Regions from separate parts of the Faecalibacterium sp. BIOML-A1 genome, predicted to be linked through region 2. Evidence: predicted binding sites of a transcription regulator. Region 2 holds the regulator's gene; the other holds the start of a gene.
What was found. Region 2 encodes HrcA, which represses chaperone genes, less so after heat shock. Its sites were predicted from a motif close to TGTTAGCACTCNNNNNNNNNGAGTGCTAACA; they were not measured.
Positions count from the first base shown of each region.

Region 1: the regulator HrcA is predicted to act here: its motif matches at 2,930-2,960, upstream of GKG36_RS00465 (Hsp20/alpha crystallin family protein).

Region 1 covers NZ_WKZJ01000001.1:83,297-88,523, forward strand. The annotation lists gene GKG36_RS00450 (DUF262 domain-containing protein) at 1-899, shown strand, start outside; gene GKG36_RS00455 (macro domain-containing protein) at 937-1,968, shown strand; gene GKG36_RS00460 (ADP-ribosylglycohydrolase family protein) at 2,057-2,860, shown strand; gene GKG36_RS00465 (Hsp20/alpha crystallin family protein) at 3,094-3,558, shown strand; gene GKG36_RS00470 (YitT family protein) at 3,807-4,664, shown strand; gene GKG36_RS00475 (alcohol dehydrogenase) at 4,771-5,227, shown strand, end outside.
Region 2 covers NZ_WKZJ01000009.1:9,482-14,708, reverse strand. The annotation lists gene dnaK (molecular chaperone DnaK) at 1-188, opposite strand, end outside; gene GKG36_RS10155 (nucleotide exchange factor GrpE) at 290-919, opposite strand; gene hrcA (heat-inducible transcriptional repressor HrcA) at 916-1,989, opposite strand; gene GKG36_RS10145 (hypothetical protein) at 2,627-4,147, shown strand; gene GKG36_RS10140 (stage V sporulation T C-terminal domain-containing protein) at 4,218-4,760, opposite strand; gene GKG36_RS10135 (aminoacetone oxidase family FAD-binding enzyme) at 4,988-5,227, shown strand, end outside.

The DNA.
Region 1 (5,227 bases), on a different contig from region 2:
GCTTGCTTTCAGGTCGAGATTTTGAAACGCGTGAATTTAAGATCGAAATAGAAGAAAGGTCGTTCAATCAATTACATGAGGCAGTTCTGCAAGCGGTGAATCAGACAAATTACGAACGGTATTTGATGATTGTGCGCTCAGCGGGAATTGTGAAAAAATCGCTGATTCGTTCACAAAATGTTTTGAACTTTGGCTATGCGCTTTTTCTTGCACTTCGTGAACGAAAAGTGGATAGTAATCAAATTGAAAAGATTGTACGCAAGTGGCTGGCTTTGTCTATTTTGACGGGAAGATATTCTTCTGGCTCGCCAGAGTCTGCATTTGATTACGACATTAAGAAATTCTTTGCTTATGATGATCCGATGCAGTACCTGAATATCACAGAGGCAGGCGAATTATCTGAGGCGTACTGGAAGGTAAATCTTGTTCAACGGCTGAACACATCGGTTGCGAGCAGTCCATATTTTAATATGTTCCTTGTGGCACAGGTCAAGGCACACGATAAAGGCTTTTTGTCGATGGAAATTGATATTGAGTCCATGTTGGAAAACAGAGGCGATATTCACCATTTGTTCCCGAAAAATTACTTGATAAAAAATGGAATTGTGCAAGCACAATACAATCAAATTGCGAATTATGCTTTTATTCAACAGGAAATCAACATTAAAATTAAAGATAGTTCGCCAGCCCACTATATGACTGAAGTGATAGGGCAATGCAATACGAAAAAGCCTGTTTATGGTGGAATCATAGAACAAGATAGGCTGGCTGAAAATCTTAAACAGAATTGTATTCCAGACGGATTTGAAAGCATGGAGATTGGCGACTATCAGGATTTTCTACAAAGGCGTCGGGAACTGATGGCCGAGAAAATACATCAATACTATGATTCTCTCTGATTTCAAAGGCGAAACTTGATGTAAAGGGATGGATGATATGCCGTTTCTGATGATCCGCAATGACATCACCAAAGTGGCGGCGGATGCCATTGTCAACCCGGCCAACCGGAACCTTTTGCAGGGCAGCGGCACCAGCCGCGCCATCTATCAGGCGGCAGGGGAGCAGGAGCTGACCGCCGCCTGTGAAGCCATCGGCCGCTGCGATTTGGGCAGAGCCGTGTGTACCCCGGCGTTCGGTCTGCCCGCAAAATATGTTTTCCATGCAGTCTGCCCGGCGTGGCACGGCGGCGGGTTCGGCGAAGCAGAACAATTAGCCAGTGCCTACCACTCGGCACTGAAATTAGCCGCAGAGTACCACTGCGAGAGCGTGGCTTTCCCGCTGCTGTCCAGCGGAAACTATGGCTACCCCAAAGAACAGGCCTTCCGCATTGCGGTGGACACCATCACACAGTACGTCATGGAGCACGACCTGACCGTGTATCTGGTGCTTTACGACCGGGGCTCGCTGGCCGTGAGCAGGAAGCTGTTCGCCTCGGTGGAGGAGTACATTGACGACCACTATGTAGCACAGAACGATGAAAGCTACGGATTTGGCCGTCGGCGCAGGGAATTGTCAGAGCGGCGGAGGCTTCTGGAAGAAGATACCGCACTGCCAATGCTGGGTGCAGTTCCGGCACCCGCCGCGGCACCCAGGACAGCCCGCAGTCTGGAAAGCCTGATGGACAACCTTGGCGAGAGCTTCACCACCCGACTGCTGCGGCTCATTGATGAGCGGGGGCTGAAAGACTCCACCGTGTACAAGCAGTCCAACATCTCCCGGCAGCATTTCTCCAAAATTCAGTGCAATCGCGACTACAACCCCAAAAAGAAAACGGTGCTGGCCTTTGCGGTTGGGCTGCACCTGTCCGAAGATGAAACCATCGACCTGCTCAAAAGCGCAGGCTATGCCTTCTCCGACGGCTCCAAACGGGACTGGATCGTGCGGTACTGTCTGGAACAGAAAATTTATAATATCAATCAGGTCAACACCCTTTTGTTCCAATGGGATCAGGAGTTGTTGGGTGCGTGATTTGTCGCCTGCCCGTTGACCTTTTGCCCTCCGGTTTGTGGTATCCTTTTGCCAACGAAAGCGATCATAGGTAAGGGAGGAAACAGCCATGTTAGGAGCAATCTTGGGTGACATCGTGGGCAGTCCCTATGAATTTGACCACAACAATTACAAGCACAAGGATTTTCCGCTGCTGAGCGAGAAATCGCACTTCACCGATGATACGGTCATGACCGTTGCGGTGGCAGTTGGTCTGATTGACGGAAAGGGTCTGCCGGAGAGAACATTTTGTGCAGTGCAGCATGAAATGCGGTTCTGGGGCCGTGAATATCCCCATGCCGGTTACGGCGGGATGTTCCGCCGGTGGCTGCACGCAGAAAATCCGAAGCCCTATGGTAGTTTCGGCAACGGCTCGGCTATGCGGGTGTCGGCAGCGGGCTGGCTGTTCGATACGCTGGACAAAACGCTGGAAATGGCAAAAGTGACCGCTGAAGTCACCCACAACCACCCGGAGGGCATCAAAGGCGCGCAGGCCACGGCGGCAGTGATTTTTCTGGCCCGTACCGGCCACGGCAAGCCGGAAATCAAACAATATGTGGAGCAGACCTTCGGTTATGACCTGAACCGTACCTGCGATGAAATTCGGCCGACTTATCATCATGTGGAGACCTGTCAGGAAACTGTGCCGGAAGCAATCAATGCTTTTCTGGAAAGCGTCAGTTTTGAGGATGCACTTCGCAATGCGGTCTCTCTGGGCGGCGACAGCGACACCCTTGCCTGCATCACCGGCGGCATTGCCGAAGCTTTTTACGGGATGCCGCAGGAACTGCGGGACGAGACTTTGAAACGTCTGCCGGAGGATATCCGGGAAGCATATGAACTGTTGTGCTTCATGATTGCCAAGATGATATAAAATGCGATGATGCGACTGAATTTTGAAAAGATTGCATAGGATTTTATAAAAGTATTATTCTTTTATGAATTTTAGCGCTCTTCTATTGACACTGCTAATTAACGGTGCTATAACAGTGGCGTGCTCAGGAGGAAGGGCAAAAGGAGAGCCGCTAGGCTCCCCGGAAAGCCCTTCTGAATGGACGCTTCAGATTTTTTGCCCCGACCCGAACGCCGGGATTGGAGGAATGATTTATGCTTATGCCGACTGTTTTCCATGAAAACCTGTTCGATGATTTCTTCGATCCGTTCTGGAATGACGCTGCACTGGAACGTATGATGAACCGTGAGGCTCGTGATACCTTTGGTAAGCGTGGTGCAAACATGATGAAGACCGATGTCAAACAGACGGACAACGGCTACGAAGTAGCGGTTGACCTGCCGGGCTGCAAGAAGGAAGACGTTCAGATGGATCTGAACGACGGCTACCTGACCATTCAGGCAGTGCGCAGCCACAGCAACGACGAAAAGGATAAGAAGGGCCGCTATCTGCGGCGCGAATCCTTCTCCGGCACCTGCGCGCGCAGTTTCTACGTGGGCGATGTGAAGAAGGAAGACATCCACGCAAAGTTCGAGGATGGTGTCCTGCACATCGAGCTGCCTGCTCCTCAGCAGACGAAGGCTTTGCCTGAGAACCCGAACCTGATTGAGATCGAGTAAATGCCGACCGTGTGCGCCAAGGCACAACGCACATAAGATGCCCCCGGAGAGCCGCAACAAGCCCTCCGGGGGCATTTTTGTTTCGCTATCTTTTCCGCAAGGGAAAATCATGGTATACTGAGAACAGCAACTCGGAATTTATGGAGGTACTTCACTATGGAATACAAACGCTTTGGCGGTAAGCTCCTTGTCCGCATCGACAAAGATGAGGAGATCGGTGAAACAAATTTGATTTTAGGGGGACAAAGATGAGTGATGTAAAAGGAAAGACCGGCGCAGTCTTGAGGGAGACGGCAGTCCTGACCGGGGCGGTGGCGATCATTGCGGCGGGCGTTTTCTTTTTTCTGGTGCCGAGCCATACATCTGTCAGCAGCATTTCCGGCCTTGGCATCGTGCTGTCCAATTTTGTGCCGCTGCCCTTGTCGGTCATTACGATGATCCTGAACGTCGTGCTTCTCATCATCGGGTTCTTTACCTGCGGCAGAGAATTTGGCGCAAAGACCGTATACACCAGTGTGCTGCTGCCGGTGTTTCTGGGGCTGTTTGAAAAGCTGTTCCCGGAGTTCAGCTCGATGACCGGCAGTCAGGAGCTGGACGTGCTGTGCTATATTCTGGTGGTCAGCATCGGGCTGAGTATTTTGTTCAACCGCAATGCATCCTCCGGCGGGCTGGATATCGTGGCAAAGATCATGAACAAGTACCTGCACATGGAATTGGGAAAAGCCATGTCTCTGTCGGGAATGTGTGTGGCGCTTTCCGCGGCCCTGGTCTACGATAAAAAGACCGTGGTGCTGAGTATCCTCGGTACTTACTTCAACGGCATCGTGCTGGACCATTTCATCTTTGATAACAGCATCAAACGCCGCGTCTGCATCATCACCGAAAAAGAGGAGGCGCTGCGTCAGTTCATCCTCCATGACCTGCACAGCGGTGCGACCATGTACGAGGCCATCGGTGCATACAATCTGGAAAAGCACAACGAGATCATTACCATCGTGGACAAGAGCGAATATCAGAAGCTGATGAACTTTATCAACCGGGAAGACCCCAAGGCTTTTGTTACCATTTACAATGTATCCAGCATGCAGTATCAGCCCAAGATCTGATCGGCGGAGAGCTGCCGCAAAGGGCGGGCCTTTTGCGGCTTGCTCTTTGCCATAGCTGCGTGGTATACTCAAGTCCGGAAAGATCAAAGTGCATGGAGGAAAAAGGATGCTGACCTATACCTATGTTTCCGAGGGCAAATTTGAACTGATGGAAAAACCAAAGCCGGTGCTGCAGCACGAGCGGGACGCCATTGTAAAGGTGACGCTTGCCAGCATCTGCTCCAGCGACCTGCACATCAAGCACGGCAGCGTGCCCCGGGCGGTGCCCGGCATCACGGTAGGGCATGAGATGGTGGGCATCGTAGAAGAAGTGGGCAGTGCGGTGACCAATGTGAAACCCGGCGACCGGGTGACGGTGAACGTGGAAACCTTCTGCGGAGAGTGCTTTTTCTGCAAAAAAGGCTTCGTGAACAACTGCACCGATCAAAACGGCGGCTGGGCGCTGGGCTGCCGCATCGATGGTGGGCAGGCCGAGTATGTCCGGGTGCCCTTTGCGGATCAGGGACTGAACAAGATCCCGGACGGCGTTACCGATCGGCAGGCGCTGCTGGTGGGCGATGTGC
Region 2 (5,227 bases):
TCGGGGTTGGTGATGGCCTGACGCTTTGCCACCTGACCCACCAGACGGTCGCCGGTCTTGGTGAAGCCCACCACAGACGGGGTGGTGCGTGCACCCTCAGAGTTTGCGATAACAACGGGCTCGCCGCCCTCCATGACAGCCACGCAGCTGTTGGTAGTACCAAGGTCGATACCAATGATCTTACTCATAATGAAAACTCCTCTCGAAAGAACAAATCGTATTGTTTATGTGATGCTCAAATGTTTGTAAGCGGATGTTATATTCAAAACCCTTTCGGGTTTCTGCTTTGTTATTCGGCCACTACAACGGTCGCATGGCGGACGATCTTATCGCCCAGCTTGTAGCCCTTCTGGTAGACCGTGATGACGGTGCCGCTCTCCTGTCCGTCCGGGGCGGGGATCTGCTGCACTGCATTCATGAAGTTGGGGTCAAAGGGCTTGCCCAGCGCCTCGATCTCCTCCACATGGAGAGCATCCAGCGCCTTGGCGGCCTTGTCCAGCGTCATGGTCACGCCCTTTTTGTAGTTCTCGTCGGTGGTGGGGGCATTTGCTGCCATCTCCAGCGTATCCAGAATGGGAATGATCTGGTTCACCGCAAAGGAAATGCCATCGTTGAACTTCTGGTCGGCTTCGCGGGTGGAGCGCTTGCGGTAGTTCTCGTACTCCGCTGCCATGCGCAGCAGCTGGTCTTTGGCCTGTGCAGCGTTGGCTTCGGCCGCGTCCAGCTTTGCCTTGACGGCTTCCAGCTCACGGGCCTTCTTGTTGAACCAGCCGCCATCCTTCTTCTTGTCATCCTTCGGGTCGGCAGCTTCAGCAGCAGGTTCCTGTTCGGGTGCTGCCTGCTGGGCCTTTTCCTCGGGAGCCGTTTCGGGCTGCTCAGCTTCCTGAGCCGGAGCCGTCTTTTTTGCTTCTTCGCTCATTCCAGATCCTCCTTATAGATCACAGTCCGCCGCGGTACGGCAGCCTGCGGGGTGTCTTTTCGTTTGCCGCTCATGCCCTCGCCCAGCTGATCTGCAAAGTAATGCAGCAGCGGCATCAGTTTCTGGAAGGGCATCCGGGTGGGGCCGATCAATGCAATGGAGCCCCACAGGCCTCCGCCCACCAGATACCGGTCGCTCACGATGCACAGGCCCGGGATCTGCGGTTCCAGATCCTCGCCCAGCAGCACGCTCTCACTGCGTTCTGCCGGAGGTGCGATCAGGCCAGCGGCCTGCTCCTCGTCGTTCAGCAGTGTGAGGATGTCGCCCACCTTGCCGTCCAGCTGGGGCCAGTCCAGCAGGTACTGCTCACCGCCCAGAAATACATGGGGCTTGACGGAATCCTGCAGGATGGCAGCCGCTGCACTGATAACGGGCACCAGCTCCGGGTCGATCTGGCTGCACAGCTCTGCCAGCAGCCGGGTGGAAAGATCCACCGGCGCTACAAAGGTAAGGTTGCGGTTGAGCAGTGCGGCAAGTGCTGCCGCATTCTCGCGGGAAAGACCGGTGCGCACCCGTGCCACACGGGTACGAACGTAACCGGCCGTGGTAACGGCCAGCACAGCCGCTGCGCTGCGGCCCACCTGAACCACTTCATAGTGGGCGATGCACAGATCCTCGGCGCACGGGGTGCTGATGGCGGCGGTGCAGCCGCTGATGGCGGCCAGCGCCTTGGCGGCACCTGCGGCCAGCTTTTCCGGCTCATGGTCGAGGCTTGCGAACACCGCATCCACACGGGCGCGGCTCACACGATCCAGCGGCTGATCGTCGGTCAGCAGATTATCAAGGTAGTAACGGTAGCCCTTGGCGCTGGGCACACGGCCCGCGCTGGTGTGGGGTTGCTCCAGCAGGCCCAGCTTTGTCAGCGCCGCCATCTCATTGCGAAGCGTTGCGCTGGAAACTGCCATGTCAAAGTAGTTTGCCAGCACGCTGCTGCCAACGGGCTCGCCTTCGAGACCATACAGCGCCACGATCGCCTGCAAGACTCGCTGCTTGCGTGCATCCATCGTCATAGCGCCTGCCTCCTTTTTGCGTTCGCTTTGTTTGTTTAGCACTCCTTGTTCCTGAGTGCTAAGACCATTATAGCCAATTTTCCGGTGCTGTCAAGCCCCTTGGAAAAATGTTTTAAAAGATTCATAATTCTGTCATAAAGGGGTGTGAACTCCCTCAGTCAAAGCCTGCGGCTTTGCCAGCTCCCTCTGGGAGGGAGCCTTTGGCATGGTGGCACAGTTTCCGGCTCAAGCGCAAAGTTTGCGGGCGTGCCCGCTCCCCCTTGGGGGAGCTGTCGCGCAGCGACTGAGGGGCTTCAAATCGGCGGAGCCGGAAAAAACGGTTAAAAGATCTTCACGCCGAACAGGCGTGAATCTTCAGTTTTTTCCGGTGCAGCCCACCCCTTTGGGGTTAAAAGGGGCGAGCAGCCCCTTTTTTCGTGGCTCCAGCGCGTCGAAATCGCTGGCACTTTTCTGGTTCTCTTTTGGTGTCAAAAGAGAACATCCCCGGGCAGCAGTGTTTTAGTTTTCCCTCTTTTTCAGCCATTCGCGCAGTTTCGACCCCCATTCGTGCAGAATTTCTTTTGTTTTTGCCCAGTTTATGGTATATTTATAGTAACGAGACCCCCGTATAAAAACCACACGAAAGGAGCGAACCCCTATGAAAGCCAAACGCATTGTAAGCATCCTGCTGACCGGCAGTATGCTGCTGTCCCTGCTGCCGGTGTCTGCACTGGCAGCCGCCCCGGTGTTCGATGCACCCGCCCAGACCACGGCCAAAAAGGCTGCACCCCTTGTACAGGAGGCCGACGCCTCCCGCAGCACCGAGGAGGAAGCCGCCACCCGCAGCAGCCGTGATCTGGACGCAGAAAACGGCACCGCCGATAGCATTACCATCCAGCTGAACGCCGAAGGCAAGCCCGCAGACAGCGACGACCTTGAGCATTGGGTACATAGCGGCGTAACAAGCTATGACCTGAAATTGTATCAAGGCATCTTCACCCTGCAGCCCTCCTCGGAGGCCGGGGCGGAAAGCGCATTGCAGGACACTCTCTATATTTATAAAGATGCCGAATTTAACAGCGGCACCGTCGGCAGCACAACCTTCAACAACGGCACTATCTCCGGTGGCACCTTCCAAAAAGCGGTGCACAACGACGCCACCCCCAACAATCAGGGGTTCATCCTTGACGGCATCTTCAAAGAACAGGTGCACAACTGGGGCACCATCTCCGGTGGCATCTTCCAAGGGGAGGTGCACAACTGGGGCACCATCTCCGGCGGCACCTTTAAGGAAGCTGTTGAGGTATACGCCGACTCCAAGCCGGCTGGGATCGAGGGCGGGACCTTTGAAAAGGGTATGAAGCTCGAGAATTTTGGCTCTTCCATCACCATCAAAGACGGCCTGTTTGACGGCGAGGTTTCTGCCGCAGAAGGTTACTCCGGCATGCTTAGCATCAACGGCGGCTACTTTGTGAACAAACCCTCTCTGCCGGTAGGCAGCGACACCCGCTTTACCACGGTGAGCGATCAGGATGGCAGAGCCTTCCAAGTGCCTGTAAACAAAGGCTGGTCTGAAGGCTACGAAACGCTTTATGTGCCCAGCGGATCACCTGCGCAGCCCAACACCATTACCGTAAAGACCGCTGCCCCACTGACCGACTGCCTTGCAGGCGACGTATCCATTATGGGAACCGATAAAGTACAGCTAAATAATGACGGCAGTTACACCATTGAGGTATACCAGCCGACGTCCATCGTGCTGGTGACCGCGGAGCCCGCGCCGGGCGAACCCGGCGGCGAGCTTGACCCGGAGTTCTCCTCCGGCGCAGCCGCGCTCGGCATCGTGCTGGGCACTGCAGGTCTGGGTTATGTCACCTATGTCTGCGGTTCTTCCCTGTACCTGCACTATGTTTTGCCGGACGGCTTTATCCCCTCCACCCGGCAGGAGCTGGCCACCGTCCTGTGGACGACTGCCGGTAAGCCCGACCCCGTAAGCACCGCCCTGTATACCGATATCCCCGCTGACGCTATCGAGCAGCAGAAAGCCGCCCGCTGGTGCGCAGAGCAGGGTCTGCTCTCCGACCACGGCGAAACCTTTGGCCCGGACACCAAGGTGACCAATGCACGCATCATCCGCGCATGGAACAGCCTGAAAAAAGTGCCCGTGACCATCAAATAATCATCCTCACATTCATCCTTTCATGTACACCGCCGCCCGGCTTGCTTCCACAGGCCGGGCGGCGGTGTTTTCACTCTTCCATCTGCCTTGCCAGAAATGCCGCTGCCACATTCACGGCCTTGAGCTGGGCAGCATCCGGCGTGGCCGTGCGGTCTTCGGTCAGCAGGGCCACCACGCCGGTCACATCGCCCGCCGCAATGATGGGTGCGGCGCACAACACCACCCGGGGCGAGCCTTCGCAGGGCAGGATGCACTTTTCGGCAATGCCCTCGCTCTGGTACAGCCTGCGGCCATCCATCAGCTTTTCCAGCGGCTGGCTGATGCTGCGGTCGGCCAGCTCCCGCCGGCCGGAGCCGCTCACCGTAAGGATGCGGTCGCGGTCGGCCACCAGTGTGGTCAGCGCAAAGCTTTTGCTGAGCACCTCGGTATACTGGGCCGCTACTGCGTTCATCTCGCCAATGGGCGAATACTTTTTAAAGATCACCTCGCCGTCGCCCGTGGTGAAGATCTCCAGCGGGTCGCCGCGGCGGATGCGCTGGGTGCGGCGGATCTCCTTGGGGATCACCACCCGGCCCAGCTCGTCGATGCGGCGCACGATTCCTGTTGCTTTCATGTTTTTGCTCCTCCGTTTCCTTAAAAATGCCTGCAGCACTAGTATCTGTCAGGCCGGGCCATTTATACCTGCCGCCCCCGCGCAAAAAGACCTGCACGGAAAGCTGCCTCTTCGTTGCGTTTCCGGCAGGGTTCTGCTACAATGATACAAAAAGCCGTTTTCATAAGCACAGCACCCCGCTTATGAAGACAGCTCCTAAAATTCTACTGAGAAAGGCAGGTGTCCGGATGCCGAACATCCTCATTCTGGGCGGCGGTGCCGCCGGTCTTGCAGCCGCGCTGGCGGCGGCACAAAGTGCCCCCGCTGCACAGGTCATTGTGCTGGAGCGCAACCCGAAGCCGGGCAAAAAGCTGCTTGCCACCGGCAATGGCCGTTGCAATCTGGATAACACCGGCATTGCACCGGAGCTGTATTTCACTGCCGACCCGGCAGCACTTCGTCCGCTGCTGGATGCCGTAAATACCGCC